DNA from 3 places in the Micromonospora sp. WMMD558 genome. Region 2 is predicted to be linked to each of the others. Evidence: riboswitches for the same ligand, from Rfam matches in the RefSeq annotation. Region 2 holds a riboswitch; each other region holds the start of a gene.

Region 1 (5,121 bases), 2.6 Mb from region 2:
CGCCTGGCCGCTGGTGAACTGCACGGCGTTGGCCAGCTCGAACACGTTCTTGTGCAGCCGGTCGAGGATCTCCAGGCACACGCCCGCCCGGGCCTGCGGGCCGGCGTCGCGCCACGCGGGCAGCGCGGCGGTGGCCGCGGCGACGAGTTGGTCGCCCGCCGCGTGCGGGTAGCGGACGCCCAGGTCGACACCGAACGGGCTGGCCTCGGTGGCGACCGTGCTCCCGTCGCCGGGCTGGTCGAGGGGGAAGTCGCGACCGAGGTACGCCTCGAAGGCGGCCTTGCCGTCGGCGGCGGCGGTCTCGCCGTACACCCGCGGGCTGGGTGACTCCGGGTAGGCGGACCAGTACCCGCGTTCCGAGATGGCGGTCAGCGCACGGGTGAGGGTGTCGGCGTGCCGGTCGTACAGGGGGTGCGGGGTCTCCGTCATGCCCGCCATCATGCAACAGAAACCCGCACGATCAGTAGTGGCGTGTCACAACTCAGATCGTCAACTGCCAGTCCGTCCAGCCGTCGACCGGCCGGAAGCCGATCTGCTCGTTGATCCGGATCATGTGCTGGTTGACCGCCGCGTTCCAGGTGTCGACGGCGCGGAGCTGTGGTTCGTTCGCAAGCGCGAACCGGAGATTCTCGATCTTGACGAGGAGGCCCAGGCGGTGGCCCCGGTGGTCGGGGTCGACGATGGTGGTCTGCTGCCAGGCGTGCCACGGCGAGCCGGGGCTGACGTCGACCATGGTCCAGGCGACCAGCCGGCCGCTCGCCTCGTCCACCGCGCCGTAGTGGTAGGTGCGCCGTCCCCGGGCCGACAGCGCCGCCTCGGTCGCCCGGATCCGCCCGGCGTCGATGTTCTCCGCCTCCAGCGTCAGGTCGCCGATCGGCGCGTCGGTGTTCATCCGGCTCTCCAGCCGGGCGACGTCGGCGACGTACTCCTCCGGAACCGGACCGTGCCAGCCCACCGCGCGGTAGCCGGCGGAGCGGGCGCGTGCGCCGGCCAGCAGCGCGTCCAGGGCGGCGTGGTCGAGCGCCGTGACGTCCAGCCGGCGCCGAACCTCGGCCAGGGCGGCGTGGGCCCCGGCGGCCGCGGCGAAGGCCGCGCCGGCCTCCGGGCGCGCCGGCCCGTCCGGCAGCGCCACCACGGTGTCGCAGTAGAGCCGCTTGCGGCCGTGCTCCCGGGCCACCTCGACGGCGTACGCGAGCAGCGCCCGACCCACACCCCGGCGCCGGTGCTCCGGGTGGACGACCAGGTCCACGCTGGCGTTGTCCGTGTTGTCGAGTTGCGGGAACCGCACTTCGAGGTGCCCGGCCGCCACGCCGTCGAGCCGGGCCAGCGCGCGGGTCACGACGTAGCCCGGCATCGGGTGGCGGGCGTACGCGGCGAACTCGTCCCGGGTCTGGACCGGGAAGTCGGGCAGGTCGACGGTGGCGACCGCGGCGGTGATGCGGTGCGCCTCGTCGATCGCGGCCGGGTCGGCGGCGTCGTACGGGGTGACGGCGATGCTCATGGGAGCGAGCGTGCGCCGAAAACGCGATCGGGGCCAGCGGTTTTCCGCCGGCCCCGATCGGACGTGGTCGGGAGGGACGATCGCACAACGCCTCCGGCGCTGGGTCGTAAGAACTTCGCAAAGTCTCCGGCGAAACGCCCTCCCGCACGGAGCATCTTGCGCCGCCCGGTTGCTGTCGTCAAGTCCTGGACGGTGCGTTTCCTGCACTCAGTGCGAAAAGCCGATTACTGCGCGGATCGCCCGATCCCCCGTTCGGGTGATTCGCGCCCACGTCGGTGATCGGTCAGCCGAGGAGGCCGGCGTCGCGGGCGGCGCGGAGGGACGGTTTGATCCGGTGGGTGGGGCCGACCTGGCCGGCGACGGCGTCGAGCGTCTTCAGGCCCTCGCCGGTGTTGAAGACGACCGTCTCGGCGGCCGGGTCGAGGCGGCCGGACTCGACGAGCTTGCGCAGCACGGCCACGGTCACCCCGCCGGCCGTCTCGGCGAAGACGCCGGTGGTCCGGGCGAGCTGTTGGATGCCGGCGCGGATCTCGTCGTCGTCGACGTACTCCATCCAGCCCCCGGTGCGCCGGACCGCTTCGAGGGCGTACAGGCCGGCGGCCGGGTCGCCGATGTTCAGCGACTTCGCGATGCCGGTCGGCTTGACCGGGGTGATGGTGTCGCTGCCGGCGTGCAGCGCGGTGGCGATCGGGTTGCAGCCGGCCGACTGCGCGCCGAACACCTTCCAGCCGCCGGCCGGGGCCTCCACCAGCCCGATCTCGACGAGTTCGCTGAACGCCTTGTCGATCTTCGTCAGCAGCTCGCCCGAGGCCATCGGGATCACCACCTGGGCGGGGATCCGCCAGCCGAGCTGTTCGGCCACCTCGTACCCGAGCGTCTTCGACCCCTCGGCGTAGTAGGGGCGCACGTTCACGTTGACGAACGCCGTGTCCTCGAACTCGTCGGTCTCCACCAGCTCGCCGCAGAGCCGGTTCACGTCGTCGTACGACCCGTCGATGGCGACCAGGTCACCCCCGTACACGGCGGTGGTGATCACCTTGCCCTGCTCCAGGTCGCTGGGGATGAAGACCACCGACGGCGCGCCGGCGCGGGCCGCGTGCGCGGCGACCGAGTTGGCCAGGTTGCCGGTGGAGGCGCAGGCGAACCGGCTGAAGCCGAGCGCCCGCGCGGCGGTCAGCGCCACCGAGACCACCCGGTCCTTGAAGGAGTGCGTCGGGTTGGCGCTGTCGTCCTTGACCCACAGCGGCGCGGTGATGCCCAGCTCGGCGGCGAGGTGCGGCGCGGCCACCAGGGGGGTCAGCCCGGGGTCGAGGGTGACCCGGGTGGCCGGGTCCTGACCGGCGGGGAGCAGCGCGGCGTACCGCCAGATGTTCTGCGGGCCCGCCTCGATCCGCTCGCGGGTGACGGCGGCGAGGGCGGCCGCGTCGTAGTCGACCTCCAGCGGGCCGAAACACTCGTAGCAGGCGTGCTGGGCGACGAGCGGGTAGCGGGCCGAACAGGCGCGGCAGACCAGGGCGCGGGCGGGGCCGGCGGCGGTGTCGATGCCGGAGGCGGCGAGCGTCGACGTCATGTCGAGATTCCTCTCATCTTCCCCCGCGTCGCGCTCTGCGGCGGGGACGGAATTGGCACCTGCCCCGCCGGTCGCTCTGCGATGAGCACGCGGGGTGGTTGCCGGGGCGTCGTCGGGCCGTATCCCTCAGCCCCTCTGGATGAGGTATGCAGTTGTGTCGCCGAGTCTAAGCATCGCCAGCCGGCTGTCCACCGCTCGTTCCCACGCTGTGGCCAGATGTGACCTACTCCGCAGGGACGAAGACCGCGGTTGGCGCGCTTTGGAGCTGATCCATCTGTGCGATCGGTCGAGCGGGAAGCTACTCGGCGCGCTCGCGAACATAGACGCCGCGCCCGGGCGACCCGATGACGACGCCGCGATCGCGGAGTAGCGCCACGGCCCGGGCCGCGGTCGAGAACGACACCGAGTACAGGTCGGCGAGCTTCGAGTACGAGGGCAGCTTGTCGCCGGGCCGGTACTCACCGGCCTGGATGCGCGCCGTGATGTCGGCGGCGATATCGACGTAGCTGAGCGGGATGGCGGGCATGAATCCTCCGGGTTGGCACCTCCATCTGATCACCCGACCGCGACGAACCTCAAGAACATCGTTGACCTATGTCACTAGGTTGAATAGCATCGAGCCGAGTCGTCCGGGTTGGCACCAGGGCGGATTCACCCGGGTGGACGCCCGGGTTGCCGGGGCGGCACGGCCGGTCGCCCCGGCGCTCAAGAACGTCGGTCAGCACCCATGAGCCGGCCCGGGGCGGGTGCCGGGCTCCGGACGGCAGCCACCCGGGCGGTTGCCGTCCGCCCCCGCCCGCCTCGATGCCCCCCGACCAGCGAAGAGGAGTGCGATGGACGCGCCACGCTGGATCATCCACCTGCCCACGACGCTGACCAGCCAGGACGCGGCGATCACGCTGGCCGAGGCGCTACGCGACTCGCTCGGGCACGTCACCGTCCTCGACTTCGGCGAGGCAACGCTGAGCGAGGAGGATCGCCAGTTTCTGCGTACCCGCGTCTGGTGCGACCACCGCCTGCCCGGCGGTCTCCGCTGCACCCGCCGCGCCGACCACCACGGCGACTGCTCGGCGGCCTGATGACGTATCCGGCTCAGCTCCAAAGCAGCCAGTCTGGCGGGCCGCCTGCGTGGGTTACATCAGGGTCTTGGAAAGCAGGGGCCCCGCCAGGGCCGAGCCATCCGAGGTCTCTAACGGCGATTGGTCACCGCCGCGTAGGCGAGGCTGCCACCAGCATGCCGAGGCCGGAGGGGAGGAGTTCCGACCAGGGAAGCGGCAGATGCCGGACCACCAACCGGGTCGTCACGGCGGCGGCTAGACCGGCAACGACCAGCGCGGTCAGCGCCCACCGCCACCGGCGATGCTGCCGGCTGACCGACACGCCCAGCGCTGCCCACCCGAGGATGAGACCGAACTCCGCGAACCACGGGACAAGGGCGGCTAAGGACGCGACAGCGAGGCCGACGACGGACACATGAAGTGCCGACCGGATCGAGACGGTCTGGTCCGATGCAGGGACGTACGTGAGCTGGTCGTCACTTCCGCGGGCCCAGCGTCCGAACGTTTCCGCTTCCTCGGCCACGCCTCATCGTCGCAGCCTCCAGGGCCCAAGCGCCTCCCCGTGCCGGCTAGGACACGACGTCCTTGCGGGTGAAGCGCCAGAAGGCCAGACCCCAGAAGAGGGTCGCGTAGCTGATCGCGGAGATACAGCCGCGCACCACGTCGTCGGTCTGCACGGGCGTCGACAGCAGTCCCAGCCAGGCGGTGCTGTAGTGCGTCGGAAGGAAGGTGCGCAGCACGCCGAGGGCGGTGATCTGGTCGAGGATGCTGGACAGGATCCACAGCAGCACCGCGCCGCCGACCGCGCCGAGCGCGGCGTCCGTCGACACCGACAGCAGGAACGCCAGGCCGGCCACCACGAGGAGTACGACGGCCAGGTACCCGAGCACCGCCAGCAGCCGCAGCAGCCCCTCGCCCGGCTCCAGCTGGGCGGCGACGGTGCTGCGCAGCGGCTCCCACCCGTAGCGCAGGGTGCCCAGCAGCAGGGCGGT
Region 2 (5,121 bases):
CGTCGAGGAGCACGTCACCGCGGTCCGGCTCGATCAGCCGGTTGACCGTCCGCAGCAACGTGGACTTGCCGGAGCCCGACGGGCCGATCACGCAGGCGGTCGCCCCGCGCGGCACATCCAGGTCGACGCCGCGCAGCACGCGGTTCGCGCCGAACGCGAGGTGCACGTCGCGGAGGCTCACACTGACCGACGTACTCATCGGGGGCTCCCCTCCACCGCGCCGGCGGGCGCCAGGTCGCCGTCCTCGTCACCGGGTGGGCCGGCCGGACGCCCGTGCCGCAGCCGCCGGTCGATCCAGTTGACCGCATGGGTCAACGGCACGGTCAGCGCCAGGTAGAACAGGCCGGCCAGCAGCAGCGCCGACTGGTTGCCGGTGTTCGCCGCGTAGTCCTGCCCGATCCGGAACAGCTCCCGCTGGCTGGCCAGCAGGCCGAGGAAGTACACCAGGCTGGAGTCCTTGATCAGCGCGATGAGCTGGTTGACCCACGCGGGCAGCACGCGGCGGACGCCCTGCGGGATGATCACCACCCGCATCGCCTCGGCCCACGAGAAGCCGAGGGCCCGGGCGGCGTCCAGTTGGGCGGCCTCCACCGACTGGATGCCGGACCGGAAGATCTCCCCGATGTACGCCGCCGCGATCAGCGACAGCGCCAGGATGCCGAGCGGGTACGGGTTCGGGCCCCACACCTCCATCCCCAGTGGCGCCAGCCCGACGCCGATCAGGAGGATCGTCGCCGCCGCCGGCAGGCCGCGGAAGACGTCGGTGTAGACGCGGGCCGGCCAGCGCAACCATCGCGTACGCGAGATGCCCGCGACCGCCAGCAGCATGCCCAGCACCGAGCCGAGCAGGGCGGCGGAGACCGCCAGGATCAGCGTGTTGGGCAGCCCGACGGTCAGCATCTCGGGCAGCGCCTCGCGCATGGAGTCCCAGTCGAAGAAGGTCTCCCACAGGGTGCTCAACGGATCCATCAGTCGCCTCTCCTACCGCCCCGCTCGCTCTCTCCTGTTAAGAAGGGGCCCCTTCACCTCGCCAGGCGTTAACAAGGGGCCCTTCCTTGTCAGCCGACCGGTACCGTGCCGCTGCCGGGCTTGAAGTCCGGCGGGATCGGTCGGCCGGGGTAGTACTGCTGCTGCAGCCGGCTCCAGGTGCCGTCGGCGATGACCTCGTCGAGCGCCTTGTCGAGGGCCGCGCGCAGCTTGTCGTTGTCCTTGGCGAACGCGTACGCGGTCGGGGCCGGGCTGAGCTCCTTGGCCGCCACCCTGATCTTGCCGTTGCTCTCCACGGCGGACGCGTCGCCGATCTCCGCCGGGGCGATCCACGCGTCGGCGGTGCCCGCCTTGAGCTGGTTGATCGCGCCGTTGTAGTCCGGCACCCGCACCGGGTCGAGGCCCTTACGGGTGGCGTAGTCGTCCTGCACGGTGCCCTGGACGACCACCACCCGCCTGCCCTCGAGCTGGTCGAAGCCGGTGATGGTGGAGCCGGCCGGTACGTCGAGTCCGAAGTAGCCGAAGTCGTAGCCGTTGCCGAAGTCGACGGTCCTCTTCCGCGCCTCGGTGATGGTGATCGACGAGCTTCCGACATCGAACTTGCGGTTCGCCACCTGGGCGAGCAGCGCCGAGAAGTCGGTGCCGACGAACTCCACCTTCAGGCCGATCCGGTCGGCCGCCGCGACCAGCAGGTCGTTGTCGAAACCGGTGAACGTCCCGTCCTTCAGGTAGACGTTCGGCGGTGCGTCGGTGAGCGTGCCGGCCCGCAGCACGCCGGGCTGGAGCAGGCCGTACGGGTTGTTCGCCGAGCCGGTGGCGTCGTCACCGCCGCAGGCGGTGAGGGTGGCGGCGCCGAGGACGGCGGCGACGGCGAGGGCGGCGGCCCGGGTCAGGGCAGGAAGGAATCGCACAGGTGTCTCCGAGAGGGTTGTCCGGGCGGGCACGGGCGTGCGCCGCCGGCGGTGCGCCGGTGGGCGGACCGCTGGGATGGTTCGGTGCGAGGGAGTGGGGCGCTCAGCTACACGCGGCGCTGCAGACCCGCATCATGTCGACGTGACGACGCCGGGTCAGGGCTGGCGGGGCGACGGTGCGGACGGACACGGCTCTCCTCCAGGTCGGTGCTGACCTGGGGTGCCAGGCCACGCTTGCACCGGAGCCCGCTCCGGTGCCCGGTCCTCACCCGGGGCACCCCTACGTGGACGAGGGTTGCCGGCCAGCAAGCCGGGGCTTCACGCTGGCGCTCATGACCTGGACCGACACTAGCAGCGCGTGACGATCCGCCGTCCAGCCGTTATGACCACCCTCACGTGCCGCCGGGCCTGCGGATTCGTCACTCCTCGATGGCCCCGCCGACCCGGCGCAGGTGCGCCCGGAACGTGTACCCCGGGTCGGCGTCGCGGCGGGCCAGGTACTCCGCGAAGGCGGTCTGCTCCCGCAGCGTCTCGCCGGCCCGGATGCGTTGGGCCTGGACGCGCTCGGTGCGGCGGATCCGCTCGGCGGTCGCGGACACCTCCTCGGCCCGGGCGGCCGGGACGAACAGCACCCCGTCGTCGTCCGCCAGCACCAGGTCCGCGCCGTCGACCACGTGCGGGCCGACCCGGGCGCTGGTCAGCGTCTCGGGATCCCGGTCGTCGAGTCGCATCGGGCCCAGCGGCAGGGCGCCGTAGCTGAAGACCGGCACGCCGATCTCCACCAGCTCGGGGGTGTCGCGGTGCAGGCCCCACACCACCAGCCCGGCGACCCCGGCCGCCGCGGCCTCCAGCACCGCCAGGTCACCCACGCACGCCTCGTCCGTCCGCCCGGCGTTGTCGATCACCAGCACCTCACCGGGCGCCGCCCGGGTGTACGCCTCCAGGAACACGTCCACGCTTCCGTGGTGGCGGACCGGCAGCACCCGCCCCGCGAGGCGCTGGCCGGCGACGACCGGCCGGATCCCGGCGGGCGCGGCCCGCAGCGGCACCCCCAGCCGTACGCACGCGTCGGCCACCAGCGGCGTGGACAGGTCGGTGAACGGCTCCGGCATCCGACGTCCTCCCTCGGGGCGGTCGAGCACCCATCGTAGGGACGGACAGCGGTGGCGGAGCGAGATCCAATCTCCGGCCGCTGGCCCGAGCCCGGACCGGCTCGCGCCGGCTTCCGTGCCCGGACCCGATGCGAGGTGTGCCGGGCGAGGTCGGGGGTAGTCGCGCGGTCGGAAAGGGACCTGGGGAGGTCGGGTGGACTCGTACCCTGCCGTGGAGGCGCACGGGCTGATCGGCGACCTGCAGACCGCGGCGCTGGTGAGCATGGACGGCACGATCGACTGGTTCTGCGCCCCGCGGTTCGACTCGCCGAGCATCTTCGGCGGACTGCTGGACCGGCACCGGGGTGGCTACTTCCAGATCGTGCCGGACGGCGTCGACTACGTGAGCAAGCAGCTCTACCTGCCCGGCACGGCGATCCTGATCACCCGGTTCATGAGCGCGGACGGCGTGGGTGAGCTGGTGGACTTCATGCCGGTGGCGGGAGACCGACCGACCGACCGGCACCGCCTGGTGCGGCTGCTCCGCATGGTTCGGGGCAGCATGCGGTTCCGGCTCGACTGCCGGCCCCGGTTCAACTACGGCCGTGATGCCTACCAGCTCGAGGTGCACCCCAACGGCAGCATCCTGCGCAGTTCCACGCTCTCCCTCGCCCTGAGTCCCATCCGCTACGCGGAACGGCTGTCCGAGGAGCACGAACGCCGGCGCAGCGAGGACGGCCTGTGTCTCATCGCCACCCTGCACGAGGGCGAGGCCGGGGGCATCCACCTGGAGACCGGCGAATCGCCGGATCCGCCCGGCGCCTACAGCCCCGGCGAGGCGCGGGAGCTGCTCGAGGAGACCCGCGACTTCTGGCGGCGCTGGCTGGGCCGCTCCCGGTACACCGGCCGCTGGCGGGAGATGGTGGAGCGGTCCGCGATGACCCTCAAGCTCATGACGTACGCGCCCACCGGGGCGCTGATCGCCGCCCCCACCGCGGGGCTGCCCGAGCACATCGGCGGCGTCCGCAACTGGGACTACCGCTACACCTGGATCCGCGACGCGTCCTTCTCGGTGCACTCGCTCCTGTGCCTGGGCTTCAAGGACGAGGCGATGCAGTACATGCGCTGGGTCAACGACCGAGTCCGGGACGCCGGGGAGAGCGATCGACCACTGCAGATCATGTACCGCGTCGACGGCTCACCGGACCTCGCCGAGGAAATGCTCGACCACTTCGAGGGCTACCGCGGCTCGGCGCCGGTGCGGGTGGGCAACGGTGCCGCCAACCAGCTGCAACTCGACATCTACGGGGAGGCGCTCAACGCTCTCCACGTCGCCGACGGCCAGGGACTGCAGCCGGGCCACGAGGGCTGGCGGAACACCGCGCGCCTGGTGGACTGGCTCTGCGACAACTGGGACCAGCCCGAGGACGGGATCTGGGAGACCCGCGGTGGCCGGCACGACTTCACGTACGGGCGGCTGATGTCCTGGGTCGCCCTCGACCGGGCCGTCCGGCTCGCGCACCGGCACGGACGCCCCGGCGACACGAACCGCTGGACGGCCGTCCGCGACGACATCTACCACCAGATCATGGCGAGGGGGTTCCGCCCCGGCCGCCAGGCGTTCGTCCAGCACTACGGCACCGAGGTGCTGGACGCGGCGCTGCTCGCCATGCCCGCCGTCGGCTTCGTGTCGCCGACCGACCCGATGTGGCAGTCGACCCTGCGCGCCATGGACGCCGAGCTCGTCTCCGACAGCCTCGTCTACCGCTACAACCCGGAGGCGGCACTGGACGGCCTGGCCGGCAGCGAGAGCACCTTCACCATGTGCACGTTCTGGTACGTCCAGGCCCTCGCCGAGTCCGGCCGGCTCGACGACGCCCGGCTGACCCTCGAGAAGATGTTCACCTACGCCAGCCCGCTCGGCCTCTACTCCGAGGAGATCGCGGCCAGCGGCGAGCAGACCGGCAACTTCCCGCAGGCCTTCAGCCACCTGTCGCTGATCAGCACCGCCGTGAACCTCGACCGGCTGCTCGACTCCCACGCGTGACCCGGCCGGTTTCCCGAGGACTATTCCGCCCCGCAGCGGGAAAGGGCCGCCGCGGAGGCGTACCGATCGGGGGTTTCATGGTAGG
Region 3 (5,121 bases), 2.6 Mb from region 2:
CGCGGCACGCAGTTCGTCGAGGAGGGGACCCATGCGCCGAGGCTACGACCCGGGCCAACTGATCATCAACCCGCTCCCCGCCCTCACGATCTTGTACTTCCGGCCCCCGGATCCCCTCTGACGACCTCGCCAGCGGTCGAGGAGACCGGTCCCGCCGGCGAGTCCGCCGCGTACCCTGAGCGGGGACGCTTCGGATACCGCAGGGATTGGGACGGCTCGGCACGGGTAGTACCCGCCGTGGCCCGGAACGACCGACCCTCGATGGCGCAACGGTTCGGGTTGCGCGGCGGCGGCGTGGACGTCGACGGCGCGCGGATCGCCGAGGCGGTGAACCAGCTGCACCACCGTGGGAAGGCGACCCTGCACGACCGCCTGCACCGCGTCCGCATGGCGATGGGCCTCGCCGTCCAGGCCGGACTCGCCGCCGGGCTGTCCTGGCTCGCGGCGCACGAGCTGCTCGGCAACCCGCAGCCCGTCTTCGCGCCGATCTCGGCGGTCGGCACCCTGGCCGTCTCGGTGGGCCAGCGGTTCCGGCGGACGGTCGAGCTGATCGTCGGGGTGGCGGTCGGGGTGGCCCTCGGCGACCTCCTCATCTACCTGCTGGGCACCGGCGCCTGGCAGCTCGGCCTCGTCGTGACCTCGGCGATCATCCTGACCGTCTTCGCCGGGGCCAGCGTGGCCATCGTCATCCAGGCGGCGGCCACCGCCGTGCTGATCGTGACGCTCAGCCCGCAGACGGAGAACCTGGAGATACCCCGGTTCGTCGACGCGTTCGTCGGCGGTGGCATCGCCCTGCTGGTCACCGCGTTGCTGCTGCCGCTCAACCCGCTGCGGGTGCTCAACCGGGCCGCCCGCCCCGCGCTGGACCTGCTCGCCGCGCAGCTCGACGGCGCCGCCGACGGGCTGCGCGAACGGGACCGGGACAAGGTCCAGCGGGCGTTGGAACGGCTGCGCGACAACAAGGAGGAGCTGGCCGCGTTCGGCGAGGCGATCGAGGGCGCCAAGGAGACCGCGATGCTGTCGCCGGCGCGCTGGCACCGGCGCAACGAACTCGCGCACTACTCGGAGGCGGCCGACCCGATCGACCGCGCGATGCGCAACAGCGGCACCCTGATCCGGCGCGCCGTCACGCTCATCGAGGACGAGGAGCCGATCCCCGACCCGATGCCGGACGCGGTTGCCCACCTCGCCGAGTCGGTGCGGCTGCTCAAGCACGAGTTCGCCGTCGGGGAGGAGGCCGAGAAGGCCCGCGAGCGGTCACTGCGCGCGGTCAGCGAGGCCGGCCGCGCGTACGCGGAGGGCGTGGGCTTCTCCGGCAGCGTGGTGGTCGCGCAGGTGCGTACCACCGCGAGCGACCTGCTGGTCGCCTCCGGCATCAGCCAGGAGGAGGCGAACCGCTGGATCCGTCGGTCCTTCGGCGAGCTGGAGCAGTCGCCGGGGCGGCCGGCCGAACCGGCGGAGGGCGGCCCGAAGCCGCCCACCGCCCCGCCGATCGGCTGACCGGAGGGTTCAGCCCAGCGTGGCGAGCGCGGCGAGCAGCGCGTCCACGTGCTCCTCGGTGCTGCCCAGGCCGATGCTGGCCCGGAGCGCCGTCGGCGGCAGGTCACGCCGGCCGCTGCGCCCGGCCGCCTCGGTGAGCAGGCGGCGGGCGAGCGGGTGGGCGCAGAACAGGCCGTCGCGTACCCCGATGTCGTGATGCGCGGCGAGGTGGGCCGCGACCTCGGCCGAGTCCCGGCCGGCCACCACGAACGAGGCGATCCCCACCCGCGGCGCGTCCGGGCCGAAGGTGCGCAGCTCCACCACGTGCGGCAGCGCCGCGATGCCGTCGCGCAGCCGGGCCAGCAGCGCCTGCTCGGCGTCGTGGAGCGCGGCGCGGTCGGCTCCGCTGAGCGCGCCGCACACCGCGGCGAGGGCCACCGCGCCGAGGAGGTTCGGGGTGCCGGCCTCGTGCCGGGCCGGCCCGGTCGCCCACCGGACGTCGTGGGTGGCCGCCCCGACGTGGCTGGTCGCCCCGCCACCCGCCAGGTACGGCGGTGCCGCGTCCAGCCAGTCGGCCCGCCCGACGAGGACGCCCGCGCCGAACGGCGCGTACAGCTTGTGGCCGGAGACGGCCAGGTAGTCGACGTCGAGAACGTGGAGGTCGACGGGGGCGTGCGGGGCGAGCTGGGCGGCGTCCACCGCGATCCGGGCCCAATGCCGGCGGGCCACCCGGGCCAGCTCGGCGACCGGCCACCGCTCGCCGGTCACGTTGCTCGCCCCGGTCACCGCGACCAGCACCGGCAGGTCCCGGTCGGGGGTGGTGCCCCGGCGCAGCTCGCCGAGGGCGGCGTCGAGCGCGCGGACCGCCCCGGCCGGGTCCTCCGGCACCGGCAGCCGTACCGAGCCGCGCGGCCAGGGCAGCAGGTTGGCGTGGTGTTCCCCGCCGAACGTCACCACCGTGGCCCCGGGCGGCAGCGCCCGGGCCAGCAGGTTGAGCGCGTCCGTGGTGTTCCGGGTGAAGACCACGTGGTCGTCCGCCCGGGCGCCGACGAAGTCGCCGACCGTCTGCCGGGCCCGCTCGTAGGCCAGCGTGCAGCGCCGCGACAGCGCCCCGGCGCCCCGGTGCACGCTCGCGTACCAGGGCAGCAGCTCCGCCACCGCGTCGGCCGCGGCCCGCGCGCAGGGCGCGGTGGCCGCGTAGTCGAGGTTGATCTGACCGGGTACGCCGAGCACGTCGAGCGGCCCGGCCGCCGCCCGCGACGGCACCGGCGGGGGTACGAGAGTGAGGGTCATGCGGCACCTCCGGGTCCAGGGACCCCGGGTGGGCACACGGGCGGGGTCCGCGCTTGCCCAGCACACGGATCGGGCCGGGCCCGGTCATCACCCGGGGCACCCCACCGCGAACCTCGACGAGGGTTGCCGGCCAGCAAGCCGGGGCTTGACGCTGGCGCTCGTGACCTGCCGGCAGCATAGCGGTCCCCGGTGCGGCCGGTCCGGCCGGCCGGCGGTCCGGCCGGCCGGCGGTGCGGCCGGTCCGGCGGGCCGGCGGTGCGGCCGGTCCGGCGGGCCGGCGGTGCGGCCGGTCCGGCGGGCCGGCGGGCCGGCGGTGACTACGCTGACGGCATGGCCGACACCCCGCCCGGCGCGGCCCCGCCGCCGCCGACCGCCGCCCCTGTCCCCCCGCCGGCCGAGGGCCTGACGAAGGCCCCCCGGCGTCGGGTCAGCTGGGTACGCGCCCTGGTGCTGGCCGTGGTGATCCTCTTCATCGCCGGCTGTGCGGTCTTCATGGTCTGGACCCTCGGCGAGAGCCTCGGCGGCGAGGCGCTGCTGATCGGGGTCATCGCGGCGGTCCTGCCGGTTCCGGTGCTGGTGTCCTGCTTCCTCTGGCTCGACCGGTACGAGCCGGAGCCACTGAAGTACCTGATCTTCTGCTTCGCCTGGGGGGCGTTCGTCTCCACCGCCGCCTCCCTGACGGTGAACAACTTCGCCGCCGACTCGTTCGAGCGGCTGAACCTCCCGACCACGCTCACCGCGGTGCTGGTCGCGCCGTTCATCGAGGAGTTGACCAAGGCGCTCGGGCCGATCCTCCTGCTGATCTTCCGGCGCCGGGAGTTCTCCGGCATCACCGACGCCCTGGTCTACTGCGGGCTCTCCGCGATCGGCTTCGCCATGGTGGAGAACATCCTGTACCTCGGCGGCTACGGGTACGCGACCGGTGTGGAACGGTACGGCCCGGCGACCGGGACGCAGCAGGTCATCGCGATCTTCATCGTGCGGATCCTGCTCTTCGGGTTCGCCCACCCGCTCTTCACGTCGATGACCGGCGTGGGCCTCGGCATCGCCGCCCGTGCGGCCGACCGGCGGGTACGGGTGCTCGCACCGGTCGCCGGCCTGCTGCTGGCGATGATGCTGCACGGCGCCTGGAACCTGCTGCCCACCCTCACCCAGGCCACCGGCCAGCCGCTGATCCTGCTGTACGGCTTCATCGGCGTGATGGTGCCGATCTTCTTCGGCATGGTGGGGCTCGCCGTCTGGCTACGGTCCTGGGAGGGGCGGCTCACCGAGCGCACCCTGCCGGACTACGTCCGGGCCGGCTGGCTCACCCCGCCGGAGGTGGCGGCGCTCAGCAGCCTCGGGCGCCGGCACGCGGCCCGGGTGTGGGCCAAGCGGGTAAGCGGCGACGCGGGCCTGAAGGCGATGCGCGGGTACCAGTTCGCGGCGACCCGGCTCGCGCTGCTCCGCGACGAGATGCGGCGCGGTCTGGACCGCCGGCCCGTCGACCGGGAGCGGGCGGCCGCGGAGGAACGGCACCTGCTCCAGACGATCGCCGGCTACCGGGCGTACTTCGTGGGCCGGGATCCGCAGGCGCCGGTCGGCGTCTGGGACGGGCACCGGTACCACCTGCGCTTCCCGGACGGCTCCCAGCGACCCGTGGACGCCCCGGACGAGCCGGTCGTCCCGATTCCCGTCGTACTGGCCCCGCCACCCCCCGCTTTCCCGCCCGGCTACGGCCCGCCGCCCGGCTGGTACGGCGTCCGCCCGCCGGCTCCGTGGCCGCACGCCGGTCACTGAGCCGCCCGGGGCGGAGCGCCGGCGCTCAGGTCATCAGGCTGGTGAGGAAGTCCCCGAAACCCTGGAAGATCGCTACCAGGCCGGCGCCGATCGCCTTGAACATCTCCGCCGCGCCCTCGGGCCGGAACGCCATGAAATAGATCAAGAACGCGATGAAGCCCCAGAACAGCAATTTCTTGATCAACTCCGGCATCGTCCCTCCCCAGGGCCGCTGGTGCGGCTGGCTTCCCGGGAAGGAGCAGCGCAAACGGCCCCGGGGCCGGGTCGGCGTCCCGGCCGGCCCGCGGGACCGGCTCGACCGGGGACCTCGACGCAGGCTTCAGAGGTAGAGGCCGGTCGAGTCCGGTTCGACGCGTTCGGCGGCGACGGCGTGCACGTCCCGCTCGCGGAGCAGCACGTAACCGCGGCCGTGCAGCTCGACCTCCGAGCGGTCGTCCGGGTCGAAGAGCACCCGGTCACCGGAGACGATCGAACGGACGTTCGGCCCCACGCCGACGGCGGTGGCCCAGGCCAGGCGCTTGCCGACCGCGGCGGTCGCCGGGATCACGATGCCGGCGGTCGAGCGGCGCT

What was found. Region 2 has a riboswitch for S-adenosylmethionine ahead of ACN26Y_RS22005 (ABC transporter substrate-binding protein). Riboswitches for the same ligand answer to the same signal wherever they lie in the genome.
Region 1: linked by a shared signal. The riboswitch ahead of thrC (threonine synthase) and the one ahead of ACN26Y_RS22005 (ABC transporter substrate-binding protein) in region 2 are both predicted to bind S-adenosylmethionine.
Region 3: linked by a shared signal. The riboswitch ahead of ACN26Y_RS10055 (aminotransferase class V-fold PLP-dependent enzyme) and the one ahead of ACN26Y_RS22005 (ABC transporter substrate-binding protein) in region 2 are both predicted to bind S-adenosylmethionine.

What each region holds. Positions count from the first base shown of each region.
Region 1 is NZ_CP186061.1:2,039,517-2,044,637, reverse strand. It holds gene paaN (phenylacetic acid degradation protein PaaN) at 1-429, opposite strand, end outside; gene ACN26Y_RS09990 (GNAT family N-acetyltransferase) at 482-1,501, opposite strand; gene thrC (threonine synthase) at 1,785-3,071, opposite strand; SAM riboswitch class I at 3,082-3,217, opposite strand; gene ACN26Y_RS09980 (winged helix-turn-helix domain-containing protein) at 3,370-3,597, opposite strand; gene ACN26Y_RS09975 (hypothetical protein) at 3,905-4,150, shown strand; gene ACN26Y_RS09970 (hypothetical protein) at 4,275-4,652, opposite strand; gene ACN26Y_RS09965 (ABC transporter permease) at 4,699-5,121, opposite strand, start outside.
Region 2 is NZ_CP186061.1:4,647,102-4,652,222, forward strand. It holds gene ACN26Y_RS21995 (amino acid ABC transporter ATP-binding protein) at 1-199, opposite strand, end outside; gene ACN26Y_RS22000 (amino acid ABC transporter permease) at 196-969, opposite strand; gene ACN26Y_RS22005 (ABC transporter substrate-binding protein) at 1,059-1,898, opposite strand; SAM riboswitch class IV at 2,124-2,236, opposite strand; gene ACN26Y_RS22010 (RraA family protein) at 2,318-3,010, opposite strand; gene ACN26Y_RS22015 (glycoside hydrolase family 15 protein) at 3,204-5,036, shown strand; gene ACN26Y_RS22020 (slipin family protein) at 5,114-5,121, shown strand, end outside.
Region 3 is NZ_CP186061.1:2,058,076-2,063,196, forward strand. It holds gene ACN26Y_RS10045 (FAD-binding oxidoreductase) at 1-33, opposite strand, end outside; gene ACN26Y_RS10050 (FUSC family protein) at 295-1,500, shown strand; gene ACN26Y_RS10055 (aminotransferase class V-fold PLP-dependent enzyme) at 1,510-2,772, opposite strand; SAM riboswitch class IV at 2,817-2,938, opposite strand; gene ACN26Y_RS10060 (PrsW family intramembrane metalloprotease) at 3,103-4,551, shown strand; gene ACN26Y_RS10065 (hypothetical protein) at 4,577-4,744, opposite strand; gene ACN26Y_RS10070 (GroES family chaperonin) at 4,871-5,121, opposite strand, start outside.